Regions from separate parts of the Clostridium sp. LXY-7 genome, predicted to be linked through region 1. Evidence: predicted binding sites of a transcription regulator. Region 1 holds the regulator's gene; each other region holds the start of a gene.
What was found. The regulator Rex, encoded in region 1, represses fermentation and respiration genes when NADH is low (regulators of the CRP and FNR family bind a similar motif). The targets are predictions, from matches to a motif close to ATTGTTAANNNNTTAACAAT.
Positions count from the first base shown of each region.

Region 2: eutJ (ethanolamine utilization protein EutJ) is a predicted target of Rex. The motif match lies at 3,430-3,449, and genes of this name have one in related genera.
Region 3: prdC (proline reductase-associated electron transfer protein PrdC) is a predicted target of Rex. The motif match lies at 1,430-1,449, and genes of this name have one in related genera.
Region 4: ACI48Q_RS02945 (DUF5692 family protein) is a predicted target of Rex. The motif match lies at 1,717-1,736, and genes of this name have one in related genera.

Region 1 is NZ_JBLLJL010000004.1:279,147-285,264, reverse strand. Features, by position in the region: gene ACI48Q_RS14550 (acyl-CoA dehydrogenase) at 1-558, opposite strand, end outside; gene ACI48Q_RS14545 (short-chain-enoyl-CoA hydratase) at 585-1,364, opposite strand; gene ACI48Q_RS14540 (redox-sensing transcriptional repressor Rex) at 1,584-2,222, opposite strand; gene abc-f (ribosomal protection-like ABC-F family protein) at 2,543-4,456, shown strand; gene kamE (lysine 5,6-aminomutase subunit beta) at 4,590-5,378, opposite strand; gene kamD (lysine 5,6-aminomutase subunit alpha) at 5,378-6,118, opposite strand, start outside.
Region 2 is NZ_JBLLJL010000004.1:582,246-588,363, forward strand. Features, by position in the region: gene ACI48Q_RS16010 (CoA-disulfide reductase) at 422-2,899, opposite strand; gene ACI48Q_RS16015 (ArsR/SmtB family transcription factor) at 3,094-3,390, opposite strand; gene eutJ (ethanolamine utilization protein EutJ) at 3,584-4,405, shown strand; gene ACI48Q_RS16025 (helix-turn-helix domain-containing protein) at 5,061-5,819, opposite strand; gene ACI48Q_RS16030 (Fur family transcriptional regulator) at 6,110-6,118, opposite strand, start outside.
Region 3 is NZ_JBLLJL010000001.1:512,352-518,469, forward strand. Features, by position in the region: gene prdR (sigma-54 dependent transcriptional regulator PrdR) at 1-1,164, shown strand, start outside; gene prdC (proline reductase-associated electron transfer protein PrdC) at 1,638-2,954, shown strand; gene prdA (D-proline reductase (dithiol) proprotein PrdA) at 2,957-5,047, shown strand; gene ACI48Q_RS02505 (CBO2463/CBO2479 domain-containing protein) at 5,105-5,371, shown strand; gene prdB (D-proline reductase (dithiol) protein PrdB) at 5,364-6,095, shown strand.
Region 4 is NZ_JBLLJL010000001.1:617,584-623,701, forward strand. Features, by position in the region: gene ACI48Q_RS02935 (phosphoribosyl-ATP pyrophosphohydrolase) at 97-405, shown strand; gene ACI48Q_RS02940 (TetR/AcrR family transcriptional regulator) at 1,078-1,653, shown strand; gene ACI48Q_RS02945 (DUF5692 family protein) at 1,780-2,793, shown strand; partial or broken gene hypB (hydrogenase nickel incorporation protein HypB) at 2,944-3,612, shown strand; gene ACI48Q_RS02955 (FAD-dependent oxidoreductase) at 3,645-6,118, shown strand, end outside.

The DNA of each region.
Region 1 (6,118 bases):
AACTATGAAAGCTGTTATTCCTCTTGTTCCTTTTGATTTATCAGTCATAGCAAATACTACAAATGTATCAGCTACTCCTCCATTTGTTATGAATATTTTTGAACCATTTAATACATAATGGTCTCCTTCTAAAACAGCTGTTGTTTGTTGTCCAGAAGCATCTGTTCCAGCATTTGGCTCAGTTAATCCAAAAGCACCTAATTTCTCACCTTTAGCAAGTGGAGTTAAATATTTTTCTTTTTGCTCTTGTGTTCCAAACATATATATTGGAGCTGCACATAATGATGTATGAGCAGAAACTATAACACCTGTAGTTCCACAAACCTTAGAAAGTTCTTCTACTGTCATAGCATAAGATACGTTGTTTCCACCTGCTCCACCAAACTCTGTTGGGAATGGTATTCCCATCATGTTATATCTAGCCATTTTTTTAACATTTTCCACTGGGAATTCTTCTGTTTCATCTATTTCAGCTGCTATAGGTTTTACTTCATTTATAGCAAATTCTCTTACAAGTTGTCTTACAAATTCTTGTTCTTTACTTAACGAAAAGTTCATTTTCCATACCTCCAATTATTAACGGATTATCTATTATTAAAATGCTTGTCTCTTTTTTCTAAGAAAGCAGTCATACCTTCTTTTTGGTCTTCCGTAGAGAAACAAAGTCCGAAAACTTCTGCCTCATACATAACACCACTATCTATGTCCATCTGCATACCTTTATTAATAGCTGATTTACACATCCTTACAGCAATAGGTGCATTTTTAGCTATTTTAGTAGCCATGTCCATAGCTTCTTGCAAAAGATTTTCTGGTTCCACAACCTTATTTACTAGTCCAATTCTTAATGCTTCTTCTGCATTTATCATTTCACAAGTATATATTAGTTGTTTTGCCATTCCTTCTCCTACTAATCTTGCTAATCTTTGAGTTCCTCCAAAGCCTGGTGTTATACCTAATCCAGCTTCCGGTTGGGCAAATTTAGCTTTAGATGATGCTATTCTTATGTCACATGCCATAGAAAGCTCGCATCCTCCTCCAAGAGCAAAACCATTTACTGCTGCTATTACAGGCTTTTCCAACATTTCTAATTTTCTAAAAACTTTATTTCCAAGTGTTCCAAATTCTCTTCCTTGAAGTGAATTTAACTTTTGCATTTCTGAAATATCAGCTCCAGCAACAAAAGCTTTTCCTTCACCTGTTAATAAAACTACATATACATCTTCATCTTTTGAAACTTCATCAATTACACTATTAAGTTCTTTCAGTGTATCTGAATTTAAAGCATTTAAAGCTTTTGGTCTGTTTATTTTGATAACTGCTATGTTGTCATTTTTTTCAAGAATAATGTTGTTATAACTCATTTTTAATTCCCCCATGAACGTACTTAGTATCGTTTATTATTTTGTTAATTTAATAACAAAATAATAGTGATTGAATCCAAGGACCTCAATCACTATTATACTGCTATTATATATACTTTTCAACTTGATTTGAGAAATTCCTATATATTTTTTAAATTTTCATAAGATTAAACCATTATTTTTAAATTTTATTAATTTTATTTTTAAAAATATATCATTTTATTCCATTTCTCGTTCGTTTAATAAATAACTTAGTGTCATCAAGCTTTCACTTAAATGTACATTTTCAACAATGATATCTTCTGGAACCTTCAAATCTATTGGAGCAAAGTTCCATATAGCTTTAACTTCATTTTTTATTACTATATCACACACACTTTGTGCTCTATTTTTAGGAACACATATTATTGCAATATGTACTTTATTTTCTCTTAAAAAACCTTCTAATTCATCTATATCCTGCACTTCTACATCTCGTATTTTCAGACCTATTAATTTTACATTAATATCAAAAATACCTTTTAAATTAAATGCCATTTTCGTAAACTTTGTATAATTAGCTATTGCCTGACCTATGTTACCAGCACCTATAATTACAGTATTATATTCTTTATTTAAACCTAATATTAAGGATATCTGATAGAGCAATTCCTTTACATTATACCCATATCCCTGTTGTCCAAAATCTCCAAAACAATTTAAATCTTGTCTTATCTGCGAAGCAGTAAATCCAATTTTCTCGCTTAATTCTTTTGAAGATATTCTATCTACATCATTTTTTTCTAACTCTCTTAAATATCTATAATACTTCGGAAGTCTTTTAATTACTGCCATTGATATATTCTTTTTTCTATCCACCATCTTCACTCCTTACTTAAGTTTTTAAAATTTTTTATATCTTATACTAAGTATACTTTTAGCCTAATATTTCAAATTAATTCTTCTATACTCATAACTTTTATTTATTTATTTCTTATTATTATATAATACATCAACTATATTATACTATAAAAATTTGTACGTATTCTATATTTTTTTATAAAATTCAACATAAACATTGATATTTTAAAAAAATTTCCATATAATTTCTATTTATATAACAGTATTGGTTAATATTTAACAAACAATTTAAAACTATAGATATTCATGTTAAAATATCTATAGGGACGGTGAATAATATGATAGTTTTAAGTTGCAAGAATATAACTAAATCTTATGGAATAGATGTGATATTAAAAGATGTAACCTTTAATGTTAATGATGGAGAAAAAATTGGATTAATTGGAGCAAATGGCGCTGGTAAATCAACGCTTTTTAAAATATTAACCTCTCAATTAGAATATGATTCTGGAGAGCTTTTTATTGATAAATCTAAAAACCTTGGTTATTTATCTCAAAGCTTATCATTAGAATCTAATAATACTATATATGATGAATTACTATCTATTTTTAAAACCTTAGTAGACATGGAATTAAAGCTTCATGATTTAGAACTAAAAATGAATGAACCTTATGATGCCTCTAAAGAAGATTATCATAATAAAATAATTAGAGATTATACAACCTTAACTGAACTTTATGATAATAGGGGTGGATATACTTACAAAGCAGAAATTAGTAGAGTATTAAGAGGTCTTGGCTTTACTGAAAATGATTTTGACAAATCAATAAATATACTTAGTGGCGGCCAAAAAACTAGAGTTGCTCTCTGTAAGTTACTTCTTACAAAACCAGATATACTGCTCCTAGATGAACCCACAAACCATTTAGATTTAGATGCTATAGAATGGCTTGAAGGATATTTAAAAGAGAATAAAGGTACTATCATAATAGTATCTCATGACAGATTCTTTTTAGATGCTGTCACTGATAAAACTTTAGAGTTAGTAGGTGGTAAAGTAGATATATATAATGGTAATTACACAGCCTTTGTAGACTTAAAAAAGAAAAATCAAGAGATATTGATGAAAGCTTATGATCTTCAACAAGTTGAGATTAAACGTCAAGAGGAAATAATAGCTAGATATAAATCATTTAATAGAGAAAAGAGTGTAAGAGCCGCTGAAAGTCGTCAAAAATCACTTGATAAGATAGATAGGATTGAAGCCCCTATAACAATTGAAAAAGCATCTAAAATTAAATTTGAAACTCAAATTAAAAGTGGTAATGATGTTTTACATATAGAAAATTTAAGTAAAAGTTTTGGTGAAAAACTACTATTTAGAGATGTCTTTATGGATATTAAGCGTGAAGAAAAAATAGCACTTATTGGAGAAAATGGTCGCGGAAAAACCACTTTATTTAGAATAATAATGGATAAGATAGAAAATGATTTAGGCATTAAAGTTCTTGGTAAAAATGTATTTGTCGGATATTATGATCAAGAACAATCTAATCTCAATAATGATAAAACTATTATAGACGAAGTTTGGGATGATTTTCCCCATATGACTACTACTGAAATTCGTACTTCGTTAGCTGCTTTTTTATTTACAGGAGAAGATGTTTTTAAAAATATATCCACCCTTAGTGGCGGTGAAAAGTGTAGAATTAATCTTCTAAAATTAATGCTCTCTAAGTCAAATTTTTTATTACTTGATGAACCTACTAATCATTTAGACATTATATCTCGTGAAGCCTTAGAAAATGCTATTTTAAACTACGATGGAACTATACTTTTAATATCCCATGATAGATATTTTCTAAATAAAATTATAAATAAGATATTTGAATTAAATGAAGATGGAATAAAAGAATATTTAGGAAACTATTCTTATTATGTGGAAAAAAAGAATAATCCAAATAGATTCGAAGAGTTTGAAGAATATAATGGATTAACTAAAACGCAAATAAAATTGGATAAGAAAAAGAAAAAGGAAGTTGAAAAAGCTGAACGTGAAAAAAAGGCTTATATTAAATCTCTAGAAGATAAAATTGCCTTGCTAGAAGAAAATCTTGAAAATCTTCAGGGACAGCTTTGTCTAGAAGAAATCTATTCGAATCCTGAAAAAAGCGTAGAAGTAAATAATCAGATTCATGATACGGAGAAAAAATTACAGGATCTTTATGAACAATGGGAAGAGCTAGTTTAAATGAAACATTCGGTACTTTCTCTATAATACATAAAAAGCATGGTGATATTTCACCATGCTTTTCTCTATTTAAAACCCCATCATGTAAAAAACCTATTTTTTCTTATTCAATCCTTATTAGCTTAGTGTCCAGTTAAGCTAATTTTCTAGCTACTATCTCAGTTACTGAGAATGTTGCAACATCATCAGCATATTTTCCTGGTCCAAATCCAGCATCATATCCAAGCTCTTTTGCAAGCTCGTGAGTTATTCTTGGACCTCCACAGATTAATACAACTTTATCTCTTATACCTTCTGCTTCTAAAAGCTCAACAAGGTTAGTTAAGTTTTGGATGTGTACATCCTTTTGAGTAACTGTTTGAGATACTAGAAGTACATCTGCTTTTAATTCAATAGCCTTCTTAATAAACTCTTCGTTTTCAACTTGGCTTCCTAAGTTGTAAGCTTCTATCATATCATATCTTTCAAGTCCATAATGTCCAGCAAAGCCTTTCATGTTCATGATAGCATCTATACCAACTGTATGAGCATCTGTTCCTGTTGAAGCTCCTATTATAGTAACAGGTCTTCCTATATTTTCTTTTATATATTCTCCTACTTCTTTCATGTCCATAGTATCAACTTCTACTGTTTGAACGTGAATTTCTTCATAGTTTACAGTATGTTCTAATGATCCATAAACAACATAGAAGGTAAACTCTTTATCTAATGCTCCATGGTGAGCAACGTTTGGATTTCTTAATCCCATAGATTTAGCAAGTTGTACTGCTGCCTCTATTCCTCTTTCATTATCTTGAACTGGAAGAGTAAAGCTCACTTGAACTTTACCATCATTCATAGTATCTCCGTAAGGTTTAAGCTTGGTTAAATCCAAGTTCGTATCAAAATCCTTTTCTTCAGTTGAATATAATCCACCGCTCATTATTTGTTACCTCCTAACATTAATTCTATGAATGGGTTCAAGTATGCATTTTCTTTTTCTACAACACCATCAAGGCCCTTTCCTCCATTAAGTGGTCTCTTAATTCCAGCAAATTTACCTTGCTCTAAAGTCTTGAATAAGCCTTCTTTTTCAATTTCTTCAATTAAATCAGCAGCTTTATTTAAAACTTCATCAGTTCTTTTTTGCATGATTCCACCATCTTTGAAAGTTATCTCTGATCCTAAATCTTTCATTGTGCTGAATATATATTGAGCGTTATCTATTGAAAGAGCTCTATCACTCATGAATGGAGTGTGTATAGCCTCTGTTAACATTCCTAGTAAGTGTAACTTCTGTGAAGTTAATATTGTTACCATGTTAAATAATGTATCTTGAACATGTCCTTTGAAAACATCTCCAGTTTTGAATTTAGTTGGTGGCATGTATTTAAGTGGTGCTTTAGGGAATATTTCTCTAGCCATTTGTGCTTGAGCAAGCTCATAAAGGAATCCATTTTCAACTTTTGGATCTATTTCGAATGCGTGTCCTAAACCCATTTGCTCTTCTGGAAGTCCTGCACATAATGCAAATTGCTCATTGATAAATTGAGAAGCAAGAACTGTATGTGCCTCTTCAACAGCATCTGCTGTTGTTAAGTAGTTATCTTCTCCTGTATTGATTATAACTCCAGCATAACCATTGATTATTCTTGAGAAATATTGGTCAACTATTGTTCTTTG
Region 2 (6,118 bases), 300 kb from region 1:
ATTTTAGGTTTTAGATATATAAGTTGTAATTAAGTTTCTACATTATACAGATAGGCTTAAATATAAAATTAAATTAATTAGAACTTCATATTATTACTGCTCAACCGTTTCGAAACCTTGATTTACTAAGGCACTATTCAAGAAAAAATCTAAAATACAACAACTCACTACGTTCGAACAGGTTGTATTTCTTAACGATTTTTTCTTTCATAGCTCCTAAGTAAATCTAAACTTTCTGCAAATGGTATTCACAGCAATAATATGAAGTTCAATTTAAATATTTCATAAAATGAAAACCTATTTGTATAATGTAGTTTCATTATTGAAATCTATATATTTAAAAAATTGGATTTGTTTTAATACATTATTGACTTTAGGTCCACATATTAAAACAAAGCCATTTTAAAAGAATCTTGATTAACTAGATAAATAAATTTAATCCAGAGTCTTCAGTAGATGCTAAGTAGGAAGCAACTCCACCTATTTCAACGCCATCAATAAACTCTTCCTTTTTAATTCCCATTAAATCCATAGACATAGAGCAAGCAACTATCTTAACCCCCATATTTATAGCATTAAATATAAGAGTATCTAAGCTATCTACATTATTTTTATCCATTATGTGTTTAATCATCTTAGGTCCCATACCAGCCATATTCATTTTAGATAATGGAAGCTTTCCAGTGTTACTAGGAAGCATAATATCAAACATCTTTTCCATGGTATCCTTTTTAACAGAAGGTTTTTCTTTCTTCTTGAGGATATTTAACCCCCAGAAGGTAAAAAACATGGTAACAGGTTTTCCCATAGATGCTGCACCAGTAGCTATTATAAATGAAGCTATTGCTTTATCTAAATCTCCACTGAAGACTACCATAGTAGCACCATCCTTATCAGACTTTGTAATAGCAACAGTATCCTTGTTAGCTGAAGTGCAGTTATAGCCCTTTTGTATCCAAGCTACAAAGGCTTTTTTATCTTTGTTGAAATCACTTTTCATTAGGGTATTACCTGTTTTATCACACCAACTTTGAATGTCCTTATTAAAACCAGGGTCAGTAGCTCTAACTTCAAGGATGTCTCCATCCTTTAATTTATTTATCGCTTCAAACACTTTTCGAATTGGACCAGGGCACTGTAGTCCACAAGCATCTAAGGTTACACTAGCTTTTTTAAAAGCACTTGTATCTATTTTACTTTCAGATTCAGTTATTGGTTTTTCGAAGGAATAAGAATCATTTTTAAAGGTAGGTTTTACCTTAGCAAGGGAATAAGTCTTATATCCACCATCAAGATTTATACATTTATATCCAAGTTGAGTAAGAATCCTACAGGCTATATATCCACGGAGTCCAACCTGGCAGTAGATATATATAGTTTTATCTGTTGGAAGGTCATCTAGATTTTTTCTTATAGTACCTAATGGTATATTTACTGAATTTTCTAAAGCTCCAGTGGAAAATTCAAGTGGTTCTCTCACATCAAGTATAAATTCACCATCTTTAATTAAATCATCTATTTCATACCACTGTATAGTATCTACCATATCTTCTAGAATATTAGAAGCTACATAACCGGCCATATTAACTGGATCTTTAGCAGAAGAATATGGTGGAGCATAACAAATCTCTAAATCAGGTAAATCAAATACGGTAAGTTTTCCCTTAATAGCAGTAGCAATAACATCGATACGTTTGTCTACACCATCTAATCCTATACCTTGAGCTCCTAAGATTCTACCATCTACAGGGTCGAATAATAGTTTTAAAGAAATTGGAAAAGCACCAGGATAATAGCTGGCATGGGAGCCAGGATGTACATGAACAGCCTTATAATTCATTCCAAGCTTCATTAAAGTTTTTTCATTGTTACCAGTGGTGGCTACAGTTAAATCAAAGACCTTTGCTATTGAAGAACCTAGAGTTCCAAGATATTTAGTCTGTTTACCGAATATATTATCAGCTACAATTCTTCCTTGTCTATTAGCAGGCCATGCTAATGGAATCATAGTAGGCTTTCCATTTATATAGTCAGTTACTTGTACAGCATCTCCTAGAGCATAAATATTGTCATCAGAAGTTTTCATGTACTGGTCAACAATTATGGCTTTTCTTTCATTTACTTCAAGTCCTGCTTCCGATGCAATTTTACTTTCTGGCTGTACTCCAATTGATAAAATAATCATATCAGTGGAAATTTCCATTCCGCTATTTAAAAGAACTTTACTTCCATTATTTTTAAAGGACTTAACTCCATCTTCAAGGATTAAATTTACACCCTTATCAATTAAATGTTCATGAACTATGGCAGCCATTTCATAATCAAGGGGAGCCATGACTTGATTTGCCATTTCCACTAGTGTGACACAAACTCCTCTATCATGAAGATTTTCTGCCATTTCTAGACCAATGAATCCACCACCAACAATAACTGCATTCTTTGGTTTATTGTCATCAACAAAGCCTTTAATTTTATCAGTATCTGGAATATTTCTGAGAGTGAATATATTATTAGCTTCTTTAATTCCAGGAATAGGTGGAGCAATTGGATTGGCACCAGGAGACAGAACTAATATATCATAACTCTCTTCATAGGTATCGTTAGTATTAGTATTTTTAACAACAACAGTTTTATCTTTTCTATTTATTTTTATAACTTCACTGAAATTTCTTATGTCCATATTAAATCTATTAGACATGCCTTCAACAGTTTGAACTAAAAGTTTATTTCTTTCAATGATGGTTTCTCCTATATAGTAAGGAAGTCCACAGTTTGCAAAGGAAATAAACTCACCCTTCTCAAACATAACTATTTCACAAGTTTCATCTAATCTTCTAAGACGAGCAGATGCAGAAGCTCCTCCAGCAACTCCACCAACAATAACAATTTTTTTACCCATAAAAAATACTCCTTTCAAAACAATTCATATAATTAAATTTAAACATTATAATATTCAAATTTTACGATTTAATATTTATTTAAAAAGAAGCCTTTAATATTATTGACTCCTTTTAAGATGAAACTACAATATTGTTATAACCAATATTGACATTATTTTAATAATTATTTATTAAGCATTATAATTTATAAATCTTATCTAAATAAAATTTTAATTAAATCTTCAATGATATCATCACTAACTCTGTAAGTTATTTCAAGCCCATTTCTCTCCCAATCTATAATTCCACAAGATTTTAATTTTGATATATGTTGGGATATAGTAGATTGAGGCATATTCAAGCATTGCTGCATATTAGTAACATTACTGCCACCACTTTGAATTAATCCTTTTACAATGCAAAGTCTTACTGGATGAGCTAGGGCCTTTAAAATATTTGCTTTTTCTTCGAAAATCTTTGGATTGGTTAAAAAAGTTTGTGCTGCGTCCATTATTTATCCCTCCATATTATTATATTTAAATAATACGATATTGTTTATTATTTGTCAATATATTTCTGAAAATTTAGTATTCAGTATTATTTTCATTAATTCAATATAAAATGTTAATATATCTTAGGATAAAAAATCTCTAGTAGAGAATAATTATATTAACTATATATTGCTTTTGTTAGGAGGAAAAAATTTGTCTACATTTGAGAAATGTAATTCTATAGTTAAAACTTTTGAAGAGAGTATTGAAAACCCCATAGTTAACAAAAAAACGAAGTATCTTACAGGAGTGGATTTAGGAACTGCTTTTATAGTAATAACTGTGCTGGATGAAAATTATAATCCATTGTGTGGAGCATATAAATATGCTTCGGTGGTTAGAGATGGCTTAGTAGTAGATTATATAGGAGCTATAAGAATAGTTAAGGAGCTAAAGGCACAAATTGAAGATAAATTAGGATGTGAACTTGTATATGCTGCTACAGCTTTTCCCCCAGGAACAGCCACAAATGATGCAAAAGCCATAAAGAATGTGGTAGAGAGTGCTGGATTTGAAGTTACAAATATGTTAGACGAGCCGACAGCAGCTAATTCACTATTAGAGATTAAGAATGGAGCTATTGTAGATATTGGTGGAGGATCAACAGGAATAGCTATATTTCAAGATGGAAAGGTTGTATATGTGGCAGATGAACCTACTGGAGGAACTCATTTTTCACTAATATTATCAGGAGCTCATAAAATATCCTTTGATGAGGCAGAAATTATAAAGAGAGATTTCAAAAGACATGAAGAAAATTTTTTGCTTATTAGACCGGCTATTCAGAAGGTAGCATCTATAATTAAGTATCACATAAAAGGTTATGAAGTCAATGATATATATTTAGTAGGAGGAACTTGCTGTTACACAGGATTGGAGCAGGTAATAGAAAAAGAAACAGGAATAGAAACTCATAAACCGTCAAATCCGATGTTTGTAACTCCTATTGGAATAGCTATGAATTGTGATATATAAAGAAGTTGTCTCAAAAATGATTTCTAAAATCATTCTGAGGCATAGCATCATTTTTTATTTTACACAAGAAAATAAGTACAAATCACTCTAATCAATTCCTCATGAAAAGTTTAAATTTTTTTATCTTTAAATTTAATTTCGTTAATTTAATTATTGTTTATATTATAATTGTACGTTCTAGCTAATATTAAAATGATGAATTTTAACATACCCTAAGAAATACATAGTTAGGTAGGGAAAAGTAATATTATATTTATAGATATGACAGCACTTATTACTTCATAAGTGCTGTTTAAATTTGAGTAAGTTACAGTTAGTATTAATTATTTATCAATTATTATTAAAAGGTTCACCTTACTTTTTAGTGTGTTATATAGTAAGTGAACTACCACCGAGATAAGCAACGGCCGCTTCGGCATTTTCTATAAATTACTATTATTTATACTCAATAAAAAATATAAAAATCCCCCTATAGTTAAAAACGATTTTTAATCTAAAAGTAGCAACTAGTTTTTAAAAAACTTTTCGACAATTATGGAGATTTTTAATATAAGAAAAAAGCTACAAAGTCTAAAACAAGTAATCTAAATAGGATAGGTGTGTTACGGATGGTAGCCATCGAATAAAAGAGAAAGTAGTTGTAAATAACTATAAGCTATTTACAACTACGCCTAAATTCTAGAGGTGTTTTATTAACAAGCTTTTTAAATACCATGGTATAATAGTTTTGATTATTAAATCCCACATCTAGAGCTATATCTAGAATAGGTTTATCGCTATGAAGTAGAAGTTCTTTACTTTTCTCAATCCTAAACATATTTAAAAAGTTTGAGAAGGTTAGTCCGGTTTCTTGCTTGAAAATAGTGCAAAAGTAACATTTATTTATATTAAGCTTATTTGATAAATAATCTATTGATATGGCTCCATTATAGTTTTTATGAATGTATTTAATAGCCTTTTTTACAATAGAGTGCATAGGAGCGTTATTATTATCAACAGGATTACTATGATCATCTAAGGTAAGTTTTATCAATTCTACTATATATTTAATGCAGCTTTCAGGTCTGTAGGTAATAGTTGATAGGTTAAGATTATCTTTTATTAATAGAAGAGTCTTATTACTTCTATAAGGACCTAGAACAAAATAGTTATTTATGAATTTACTGTCAGATAGAAATATATAGGAAAATTTTATATTGTTATCAAATTCAAGGGTAAAAATATCATTAGAAGCATTAATGTTATTGGTGCTTCTAATTTTTTTACTCACATCATAATCTGTAAATATTTTCATCACATCTTCATCTAGTCCCATAGAGCCTAGAAGTTCGCCGTTACGGCTCAAGCATAATATTGGCATTTTACTACTGTAATATATTGTTTCAAGAATAGAATTCAATTTTTCTTCAAACATTAAAGTCACTAATTAATCACTCTCCAAAATTTATATAAATCTAATTTAAAAGTACAAATAGAATTAAGAAATTGATAATCATTATCATATATTATTAAACCATAAACTTTATAATCAATCAATTAAAACAAATAAAGGGTTTAAAAAATAAAAAGGTAGCTTTATTTGGAGAGGAGGATACAATAATAAATATATATCCCAATTATGGGGGGAAATATAGTGTTATTTCTAATAGGACATAAGAAAAGCTAAACTAAATAGAGATACTTCCTTTGAGCTTAGCTTTGTTTTTATAATAT
Region 3 (6,118 bases), on a different contig from region 1:
GATGGTAAATGCATACAGAATATAAAACATGAGCCCGTAAAAGGTAAATCGGTAATTCTAAGTGTGGTTCCCATATATAATTCAAATGGAGAGTTAATTACCACTGTATCTACGGATAGAGATATAACAGAGGTGGTAAATTTATCCAAACAACTTATTTATGAAAAGAAAAAAGTAGAGCTACTGAAAGATGCATATCAAAGAGAAATTGCTACTAATTATAATTTTTCTTCCATTATAGGAAAGAATAAAAAAATTATGGAGATAATAGCAATTTGTCAGAAAGTTGCTAGCACTACGGCTAGTATACTGATTACAGGAGAGAGCGGGACGGGAAAAGAGGTCTTTGCCAAAGCAATTCATGAAGCTAGTGGAAGACAAGGTCCTTTTGTAGCAGTAAATTGTAGTTCTATACCAGTACAGCTTTTGGAAAGTGAACTTTTTGGATATATAGAAGGAGCTTTTACTGGAGCTTCTAAGAAAGGAAAGATTGGAAAGTTTGAACTTGCTAATAATGGAACCCTATTTTTAGATGAAATTGGAGACATGCCCTTTGAGATGCAGGCGAAGCTTTTAAGAGTTTTACAGGATGGCATGGTATGTAGATTAGGTGGAGAAAAAGAAATAATAACTAATACTAGAATTATTGCAGCTACTAATAAAAATTTAAAGGAGCTTATAAAGCAAAGTTTATTTAGAGAAGATTTGTTTTATAGAATATCTGTAGTTCAATTAGAGCTTCCTCCATTAAGAGAAAGAAAAGAAGATATAAATGAGCTAATAAATTTATTTATTAATCAGATATCCAAGAAGGAGAATATAGAGATAAATTTAGTGGAAGAAAATATATATAATATACTTACTAATTATAAATGGGAAGGAAATATTAGAGAATTAAGAAATGTAATTCAAAAGATGGTTATTCTTTCGAATGATGGTGTAATATCTGAGAAATCAATTCCTCAGTACATGAAGGATTACGAAATAGAAAATACTGAAAATTCTGAAGAAAGCTATGACCTTCGAATTAATATAGAAAAATTAGAAAAGCGGATGATTATAGAAGCTATGAAGGTAGCAGGAGGAAATAAGCAAAAGGCAGCACAGATTTTAAATATTAAAAGGAGCACTTTATATTATAAATTGGCTCAATACAATCTATAGTATCAGTTTTTTGAAAAGCATGTCAAAAAACTGACACATTTTTATTTTATAAAATATACAAAATATTAACTGGGGCATGATTAATTTTATAAAGGTATATATCAAGTAATTCTTAGCTTCAGAGGAAGTTTGTACAAGAGAGATACTCGCTCTAACTGAGAGGGAGAAGAACTTATACCTATAGGTAACTTCTCAAGTAATGTATAAACACTCATGCACGTATTGTAAAATATGAAAGCAATAAGGTTAGTAGATATAGATAAAGAGTGTCAAAAATTTGACAAAAACTATATGGGAAATTTGGCAAGAATTATGTAAAAAATATTAATTTCTAAGAATATTATGAAATCAAATAGATAAATGGACATTTATCTATTAATACTAAAAGATTTCAATTTATAAAAAAATTGGCATAAAAATTGCTGAAAATATAATAGATATTAAAAACTAAAAATTAAAATGGAGGTGATTGTATGTCAAAGGCATATCGGTTCCCACTAAAGATGCATATAGGGGCACCAGCGATACCTATAGTGAAAGAAGGCCAAAATATAAAAAGAGGGGAATGTATTGCAGAGCCTAAAGGCTTGGGAGCAAAAATTCATTCCAGTGTTTTTGGTACTGTTAGTTCAATCACAGAAATTTACATAGAAATTTTAGCGGAGGATACTCAAACTGAAGATTATATAAAGATTAAAGAATGTAGAGACATTTGTGAAGCAGTATATGAAGCTGGAGTAGTTGGTAGTGGAGGAGCAGGATTTCCGACTTATGTTAAACTGCAAACTAAACTAGAGGATGGATATATAATAGCCAACTGTGTAGAATGTGAGCCTGCATTACATCACAACATAAAGCTATTAGAAGAAGTACCAGAGCTAGTAATAAGAGGTATAGAGTATGCAATGAAAGTAACAGGAGCAAAAAAAGCTTATGTGGCTATTAAAGAGAAAAATCAAAAAGCTATTAAGTCAATTGAAGCCTGTTTAAAAGATTTTACGGATATTGAAATTCATCCTCTTAAAGATATTTATCCTATGGGGGAAGAAAGAGCCATTATCCGCGATATATTTGGACAATGGTTAGAGCCTAATCAACTTCCTATAGAAGCAAAATCTGTAATTCTTAATGCTGAAACCCTATGTAATATTACAAAAGCTGTAGAAGAAAGAAAGCCAGTGATTGATAAGGATATTACGGTTATAGGAAATTTGGTTGGTGGAAATATGCCTCATGTGTGTATGCGTGTTCCTGTTGGTATGCCTATTAAAGAATTAATAGAGAGCTGTGGAGGCATTGATGGGAATTATGGAGAAATAGTTTTAGGAGGACCTTATACAGGAGTAGCAGTAAATTTAGAGGAGGAAGTAGTAACAAAGACTTCAGGTGGAGTAATAGTTACAATACCTCTTCCAGAGTATAGAGGAAATTTGGGACTATTGGTATGTGCCTGCGGTGCTGATGAAAATAGACTTAAGGATATAGGAAACAAGATGCATGCCAATATAGTTGGGGTAGCAGAGTGTAAAAACATCATAAGAAATAAGGGTGTGGCAAAATGTAAAACTCCAGGAGATTGTCCAGGACAGATAGCTGCTGTTTTAAAGCTTAAGAGCATGGGGGCAGAACGGATACTTATCTCTAATTGTTCTGACTGTTCTAATACAGTGATGAGTTGTGCTCCTAAACTTAATATTCCTGTATATCATCATACGGATCATATTTTTAGGACCATAGATTACAAGCTAACTAGAAGACTTAGTTTAGAAGAAGATGAAGGAGGAATTTAGTCATGTCAATGAATGATGAGTATGCATTGGAGATGAAAAATGAAGTAGCTGTAGTATGTTGTAGAACTGAAAAAGGAACAATTATATCTCCAGCTAATCTAGAAGACCCATTAATTTTTCCAGATATGCTAGAAACAGGACTTATGTTTATTCCAGATAATTGCTTGAAAATTAGAGAGGTATTAGGTAAAAGGTTAATTAAAACCATAGACTCATTAACTCCTATTACTCCAGATTTAATCGATGGATTATCTTCAACAAAGAGTGAGATTTCTATTTCACCACAAGCTAAGGCAGTACTAAAAGTCAATAAGAAATCAGAAGAGATAATAACTGATAAAGATTTAGAAAACCCAATGCACTTTGAAAAACTACAGGATTCTTTATTGATTAACCTTGATGAGGAAGTATTGACTGTGGAAAAGGTATTAGGACAAGTATTAAGAGAAGATACAAGTGCCTTAACTCCAATTACATCAAAACTATTAAAAAACTTTGAAAGCAAAGAAAAATCTTCTAATAGCGAATCTCAAATATTGAATACCACTAGTGGTGCTGTTTTAAAGATTAAAATTGCAGAAGGCAAAGGAATAGATATAGAAGTTCCATTAACAATTCATCAAATGGGATCCACTGAATTTCCAAAAGTAAAGGTAATAGAAAACTCCATTAAACCAGAGGAAAATTCAGACATGGTTGAAGCAAAAGAAATCCTTAAGATTGAGAATAAATTAGTTAGAACCTTATTAAAGAAGCATTTTGAAATTAATGAGGTCAGGTTTGGAGAGCAAACGAAGATTGAAGGAAAAACTTTATATATTAGAGAGAACATATGTGAAGATGCAGTAAAGATAACAGAACTGGTAACTGATATTAAAGTAGAAATTATTACTCCAGATAAATATAATACTTACTCTGAAACAATAATGGATGTGCAACCAATTGCAACCAAAGAAGGAGATTCTAAATTAGGAACTGGAATTACTAGAGTTATAGATGGAGTAATTGTTATGGTTACAGGTATCGATGAAGATGGAGTTCAGATTGGCGAATTTGGTTCTTCAGAAGGTATTCTTGAAGAGAACATAATGTGGGGAAGGCCAGGGGCTCCAGATAAAGGTGAAATATTTATTAAGACTCAAGTATCCATTGAGCGTGGAACTAATATGGAAAGACCAGGACCTCTTGCGGCTCATAAAGCTACTGATTATATAACTAATGAAATTAGAAATGCTCTTAAAATAGTGGATGAATCTTTAGTAGTAAGCAGTGAAAGATTAAACCAATACAGAAGAACTGGTAAGAAGAAGGTAGTTGTAGTAAAAGAAATAATGGGGCAAGGAGCTATGCATGACAACTTAATTCTTCCTGTAGAGCCTGTGGGAGTTTTAGGTGGAAAGCCAAATGTAGACCTTGGAAACCTACCTATAGTTCTTTCACCTCTTGAAGTTTTAGATGGTGGTGTCCATGCTTTAACCTGTATAGGTCCAGCATCAAAGGAGTGTTCAAGACACTACTGGAGAGAACCTTTAGTTATAGAAGCAATGAAAGATCCAGAAATTGACTTGTGTGGAGTTGTATTTATAGGTAGTCCTCAAATTAATAGTGAGAAGTTTTATGTTTCTGAAAGACTTGGTATGTTAGTTGAAACTATGGATGTAGATGGAGCAATAGTTACTACAGAAGGGTTCGGTAATAATCATATAGATTTTGCAAGTCATATAGAACAAATTGGTATGAGAGAAATACCTTGTGTAGGAATGAGTTTCTGCGCAGTTCAAGGAGCACTAGTAGTGGGTAATAAGTACATGAAGTATATGGTAGACAATAATAAATCAGAAGCTGGGATTGAAAATGAGGTATTGTCTTGTAACACCTTATGTGAGGAAGATGCTATAAGAGCACTAGGCATGCTTAAGACTGCTATGGCTGAAGAAGAAGTAAAAAGTGCTGAAAGAAAATGGAATGCTAATGTGAAAGAAAATAACCTAGAATTAATTGAAGCAGTAAGAGACTGTAAGATTATTAGGGTAGAAAATGAAAATTCCATACCTATGAGTGAAAAGAGACTAGAGAAATATTCAACTAAGTAGCTTATGCAATATAAACTCTCATAGCAAAGATAATGAATTTAAAATCATAAGGAGAAAATTCATATGAAGTATGGAGATAAGATAATAGAAATGCAAGGCATTATATGTGAACTGCATGATGGTTCAGTCTCAATAGATTTAAAGGGAAGATTAGGCTTTTTAAAAGTCCCAATGAGAATGCTTATAACAGATTATCCTTTGAAGCTAGGTCAAGAGGTTGGGTTTAAAATGAGTTTTCTTGAAGTATTAAGTGAAAATTCAAACGATAAGTATATAAGAAATATTAAAACTAGAGATAGAAAGGAAGGGAAAGAATATGACTAGTGGACTTACGGTTATAAAAGGATTACAATCAGAAATTTTTGTACCTATAACTCCACTTCCAGTATGGACTCCTGTTACTAAAGGACTTAAGGATATGAAAATTGCTTTTGCAACGGCTGCTGGAGTACATTTAAAGTCAGATAAGAGGTTTAATTTAGCAGGTGATTTTACCTTTAGGATAATACCAGGAAATATAAATACAGATGAATTAATGGTATCTCATGGAGGATATGACAATGGAGATGTTAATAAGGATGTTAATTGTATGTTTCCATTAGATAGATTAAGAGAGCTTGCAGAGGAAGGTTTTATTAAGGAGATTGCTGAGACCCATATAGGCTTTATGGGCGGCGGAGGCAATCAAGAAAAGTTTAAAAGTGAAACAGGGCCTGAAATTGCAAAATTACTTAAAGAAGAAGGGGTAGACGCAGTGGTATTAACTGCTGGCTGAGGAACTTGCCATCGCTCTGCTGTACTTGTACAGAGAGCAATTGAGGAATCGGGGATTCCTACGATAGTAATAGCAGCACTTCCACCAGTGGTTAGGCAATCAGGTACACCGAGGGCAGTTGCGCCACTTGTACCAATGGGAGCAAATGCAGGAGAACCTAATAATCCAGATATGCAAAAGGCAATATTAAAAGATACGCTTAAGCAATTGATAGAAATAGATTCAGTAGGAAAGATAATTTCCTTACCTTATGAATATATAGCTAAAGTTTAATTAAATAATCTTAGCATAATTTT
Region 4 (6,118 bases), on a different contig from region 1:
TTATATCTGAGGATAAAAATAAATGATAATTTGAAATAGAAAATTGGGAATTTTAATTAATGGAGATATATAGATTGAAGTTTAGGGGGAAGAAGGATGAAGATTTACAATAAATTAGTACGTGATAAAATACCAGAAATAATAAAAGCTGATGGAAGACAATGTGACATATACATAGTGCAAAAGGAAGAACTACAAGAATTATTAGAGGATAAGCTTCAAGAAGAGGTTAATGAGTATTTAGAGGATAAAAATCTAGAAGAGCTTGCAGATATAATGGAAGTATTATTTGAACTTGCTGAGAGTCTTGGATATAGTGAAGAGGAATTGATGAAGAAGAGAGAAGAGAAGAAAGAAGAGCGTGGGGGATTTAGGGAAGGGGTTGTGCTAAAGAGGACATACTAGGAGAACCCCACCATAAAGCCATAAAAACGAAGTATATTTAAGATTATATTTGATGGCTAGTTAGAAAAGTCATAAAGATGAATATAACAAATCAATACAAAATAAGATATTTATAAAGAAAAAGGAAGTTTATAAGAACTCTAAAATACAAATGATATTTGTACCTACAGAACTTGGGATAAGGACAGTATTGAGTTAAGACAGAAGGTATTATTTGAACAAGCTAAAAAGGTGTGGAGTTTTAAATAAGATATTCATTATAGAAACAGATATTTAAATATTATAGAAGCATGAAGGATTTAAAGAGGAGATTCTACTTAAGAAGGCATACGAGTAGAATATTGGATCTAGGTCAATATTTTGGACACATTTTGCCTCAATACACTAATGGATAATATATTGAGCAAATAGAATTTGTATTCTCATGGAGGCCTCGAACTGGAGCATATTTGCATCTTCTATTTTAAAATTTTATCTATACCAAAGATTAGAGTTTCAAAATCAACTTTATGTTTCAAACTCTTATTGTAAGTTATGGAAGAGAAGTTTCGTAATTCCTTCAACATTAACTTTTTATAGTCTAATCATAATATACTTTATTTGTATAATGTAAAAACTTAATTGAATCTTATATATTAAAAAATTAATATTCTTTTAGTAAGGGAGAAGTTTATGAAGCGGAATGCTAAAGCTGCAATAATTGTTTCATTTAAACATTTATTGAATAAGAAATCTATAGATAAGCTTACAGTAAAAGGAATTTGTGAACATTGCAATGTAAATAGGCAGACTTTTTATAATCATTTTACTGATATAATAGATATTTTTAAATTCATATTTTTTGAGGAATTATTCATAGAAATTGCACAAAACAGAACCTTTGAAACCTGGGGTGGTGGATTTCTAGCTACAATGAATTATCTGAATAAAAATTCTAAAATGGTTCTAAATATATATAAATCTTCTTATTGGCCTGAAGCTAAGATTTACGTCGCAGATCTCTCTAGAAGACTATTGGATGGTGTGGTTGATGAGTGTGTTGAAAAGATGGGAGTAGAATTAAAGGATACGGATAAAAACTTCATTGTTAATTTTTATATACATGTATTTAATGGACTGATGATAGATTGGGTAAGTGAAGGAATGAAAGAAGATCCAGAGCTTATTCTTAAAAAACTTTTGCTTATGATAACAGGGAGTATTCCGCGTTCTGTAGCTGCCTTTGTCAAAGAAGAAATAAAAGAATAATTTTAAAAGGAAACGAAAGTGTTTGGAGGTAGACACTTTCGTTTTTTTGTCTATTGAACAGTGATTGACAAAAAATATACAATATAAATATAAGACACCAATTTTGTATATATAAGGAGGTATAATATGTTTGTTTTTAATTATGCCGAGGGTGCATCAGCATTAAGTGTATGGGGTGTTTGGATAATTGTTTTTGTAGCACTTTTTGGCTTTAATGAAGTAGCCCGTAGATGGAAATATGTTGGTCTTTTCTGTTTTGTTATTTTACCTATAATACTTTCAATATTATGGTTTACAGTATTAAAGGGGACAACTTATACAGACTGGTTCCATTTAGCAAAGGTATATTCGGCTACAGCTGGATGTATAGGTTTTTGGTGCATAAGGCATGTTAAATGGAAAAATAAACTCACAGGCAAGGAATGTAGATTATCTGATAAAAAGTGGGCATTATGTTTTCCACCACTTATTCTTGCTATCAATATTTTAGAGGCAGTAATCCGTGATTTTCAAATTGGTATTCAATATCAAGGTGGAGGAATTTTAGCAGATGGATCTATGTATGTACTGGGTGGTTCTTGGAATTTTATGAATGGTATAGCAGGTATTTTAAACATCATAACTATAACTGGATGGCTTGGAATCTGCATAAAGAAACAGACTAAGAAAGATGGCAGTAAAGATATGCTGTGGCCTGATATGCTATGGTTTTGGATAATAGCTTATGATTTATGGAATTTTGCGTACACTTATAACTGTCTTCCAGGTCATGCTTGGTATTGCGGTTTTGCACTGCTATTAGCTCCAACACTTTGTGCATTTACTGTGGGAAAAGGTGCATGGTTACAACATCGTGCACAAACTTTAGCAATATGGTGTATGTTTGCACAGACCGTCCCAGCATTCATTGATAAGGGTGCCTTTGCCGTCGCATCATCTTATAATACAGCACCACTATTTGCCTTTAGCTTTGCAGCATTGGTTGTAAATATAGCAGTACTTATTTATATGATTTATAAAGCTGTAAAAACAAAGAGAAATCCTTATCTTGGTGAGCTTTATACAGATGCAAAGGAGTATAAGGAAATTAAAGCACTTGCAGAAAAAGCAGTGATTAAAGGTAAAGCTATTGGTTTATAAAAGTTAGATATATAGGTTTCATTATTGAAACTCATATAGACATAAGGTCGAGGCAGTAACTTAAGGTCATTGCCCCGACTTTGTTACAATAATTAATTTATTTAACATAGTAAGAGTATAAAAGTTATTGAAAGATGGAGGGGTACTAATATGGAAACTTATAAAATTTTAGAGATTAAGCAAAGTATTTTTGAGGACAATGATAGACAAGCTGATTTACTTAGAGAAGAATTGAAAAAAGACAAAACCTTTCTACTAAATTTGATGTCCTCACCAGGGTCAGGTAAAACTACAACTGTTGTAAGAACTATTGAGGCTTTGAAGAATGAGATGACTATTGGAGTTTTAGAAGCTGACATTGATTCGGATGTAGATGCTCATACTGTTGCAGAGACTGGAACAAAAGTAATTCAATTGCATACAGGGGGAATGTGTCATCTTGATGCAGAGATGACTAAGCAAGGTCTAGAGGGACTAGGGACAGAAGGTATTGATTTAGCCATATTAGAAAATGTAGGGAATTTGGTATGTCCAGCAGAATTTGATACTGGTGCATGAAAAAGTGCAATGATTTTAAGTGTGCCAGAAGGGGACGATAAACCCTTAAAATATCCTTTAATGTTCTCTATTTGTGATGTTCTACTAATAAATAAAATTGATGTTTTACAATATTTCGATTTTGACTTAGAGGCATGTAGAGAGAGAGTAAAAAAATTAAATCCAAATATTAAAATTATTCCTATTTCTTCTAGAACCGGTGAAGGAATAGAGGAATGGGCGAATTGGTTACGTATTGAAGTAAAAAAGTGGAATGAGTAATAACTATTAATTATATTATGGGGGAGAATATTATGGCAGTAAAACAAAAAGTACTTCAATTTGCAAATCAGGTCAGCAACAATAAGCCAGGGTCTAAAGGATGGTTCACGGAAAAAGATGCACGTTATAGAATACTGGAGCCTATGGTTACAGAGGAAATGGCAGAAATACTACTTTGTATGAAAATTAGAACGCAGGCGACCTCAGCAGAGTTGGCACCTTTATGTGGTAAAAGTGTTGAAAGAACAACAGAACTTTTATTGGAACTAGCAGATATTGGAGTTTGCTTTGTTAACAATATTAAAGGGGTAGATACCTTCTGGTATGAAACATGGGTACCGGGCATCATGGAAATGATGGTTAATCACAAGAAAAATGTTGCTAAGTACCCTGTAATTGCAGAGTGCTTTGATGCCTATGGTATAGAAAATGGACCTAGATCAACAGGAAGCTTTCCACCAGGTGTTGGGCTTATGCGTGTTATACCAATAGAAACGTCTATTGATGGGGAAACAAGAAGAGCTTCTTATGAAGAAGTGTCAAAATATCTTAATGAAAATAATATTTTTACAGTTTCTGACTGTTCTTGCCGAACAGCTAGAGCAGTTAAGGGAGAGGGTTGTGGCCATTTAAAGGAAGATATGTGTATTCAAATGGGCCATGCTGCTGAATACTATATCCGTACAGGAAGAGGTCGTCAGATTACTCGTGAAGAAGCTTTTGAAATCATAAAAAGAGCAGAAGAAAATGGATTGATGCATCAAATACCAAACTTAGATGGTTCAGGAAAAACCCATGCTATTTGCAACTGCTGTGGATGTTCATGTCTTGCTCTTAGAGGAGCGGAAATGTTCATAAATACTGATATGGTTCGTTCTAACTATGTGTCAAAGGTAGATAAGGACAAGTGTGTTGCCTGTGGGGAATGTGTTAAACATTGTCCAGTAAATGCGCTACAGCTAGGTCAAAAGCTTTGCTCAAGGAAACCGGTTGTGGAAGAAATAGTAAGAAAAGAAACACCACGTAATGCAGAGTGGGGTCCAGAAAGATGGAATGTAGATTATCGTATTAACAGAAAGAATGTTGTTGACACTGGTACAAGTCCTTGCAAAACAGCATGCCCTGCACATATAGCTGTTCAAGGTTATATTAAGCTTGCAGCTCAAGGTAGATATGCAGAAGCTCTTGAATTAATTAAAAAGGAAAATCCATTCCCAGCAATATGTGGACGTATCTGTCCAAGGAAATGTGAGTCTGCTTGTACAAGAGGAGACCTTGATGATCCAATAGCTATAGATGAAATTAAGAAATTCATTGCGGATCAGGATTTAAACGTAGAGCATCGCTATGTGCCTAAAAAGAGACATGAATATGGAAAGAAAATATCCATTATTGGAGGAGGACCTGCTGGGCTTTCTTGTGCTTACTATTTAGCCATTGATGGATATAAAGTAACTGTGTTTGAAAAGCAGAAAGCTCTTGGAGGTATGCTTACATTAGGTATCCCATCTTTCAGATTAGAAAAAGAAGTAGTTAATGCAGAAATAGATATATTAAAAGAATTAGGTGTTGAATTTAAAACAGGTGTTGAAGTTGGTAAAGATGTGGCCCTTAAAGATTTAAGAGGTCAGGGCTATGAAGCCTTCTATATTGCAATAGGTGCTCAGGGTGGAAGAAAGCTTAATATTGAAGGGGAAGACGCTGAAGGAGTTATTCCAGGTGTTGATTTTGTACGCAACGTAAACCTTGGGGAGGATATAAAGCTTAATGGAAATGTAGTTGTTATTGGTGGAGGTAATGTTGCTATAGACGTTGCAAGAAATGCTACTAGAGTTGGGGCTGCTAAGGTAGATATGTTCTGTCTTGAAAGCCGTGAAGAAATGCCAGCTCTTGATGAAGAGATCGAAGAAGCACTATCAGAGGATATTATCATAAATAATTCTTGGGGTCCAAAGCGTATCCTTACAGAGAAGGGCAAAGTTATTGGCGTAGAATTTAAGAAATGTATATCTGTATTTGATAAAGAGGGAAGATTTAGTCCTGTCTATGACGAAAATCAAGTAAAGGTTGTCGATGCTGATTATGTACTAATTTCAGTAGGACAATCAATTGAGTGGGGTAACTTAATTACAGACAGCAAAATTGAGTTAAATCCAAACAAAACAATAAAAGCTGACCCATTTACTTATCAGACTGGAGAACCAGATGTATTTACTGGTGGAGATTCATATACTGGTCCAAGATTTGCTATTGATGCAATAGCAGCAGGTAAAGAAGGGGCTGTTTCAATTCACCGTTTCGTTCAGCCAGGACAAAGCTTAGTTATTGGTCGTGACAGAAGAGAATATATTGAACTTGATAAAAATAGTGTTTTACTTGAGGGATATGATAATACACCAAGACAAAATGTAGCTCATATGGATGTAGTAAAGTCAAAAGATACCTTTAAGGATATACGTGGTACATTTACGGAAGAACAGGTAAAAAAGGAAACTGAACGTTGTCT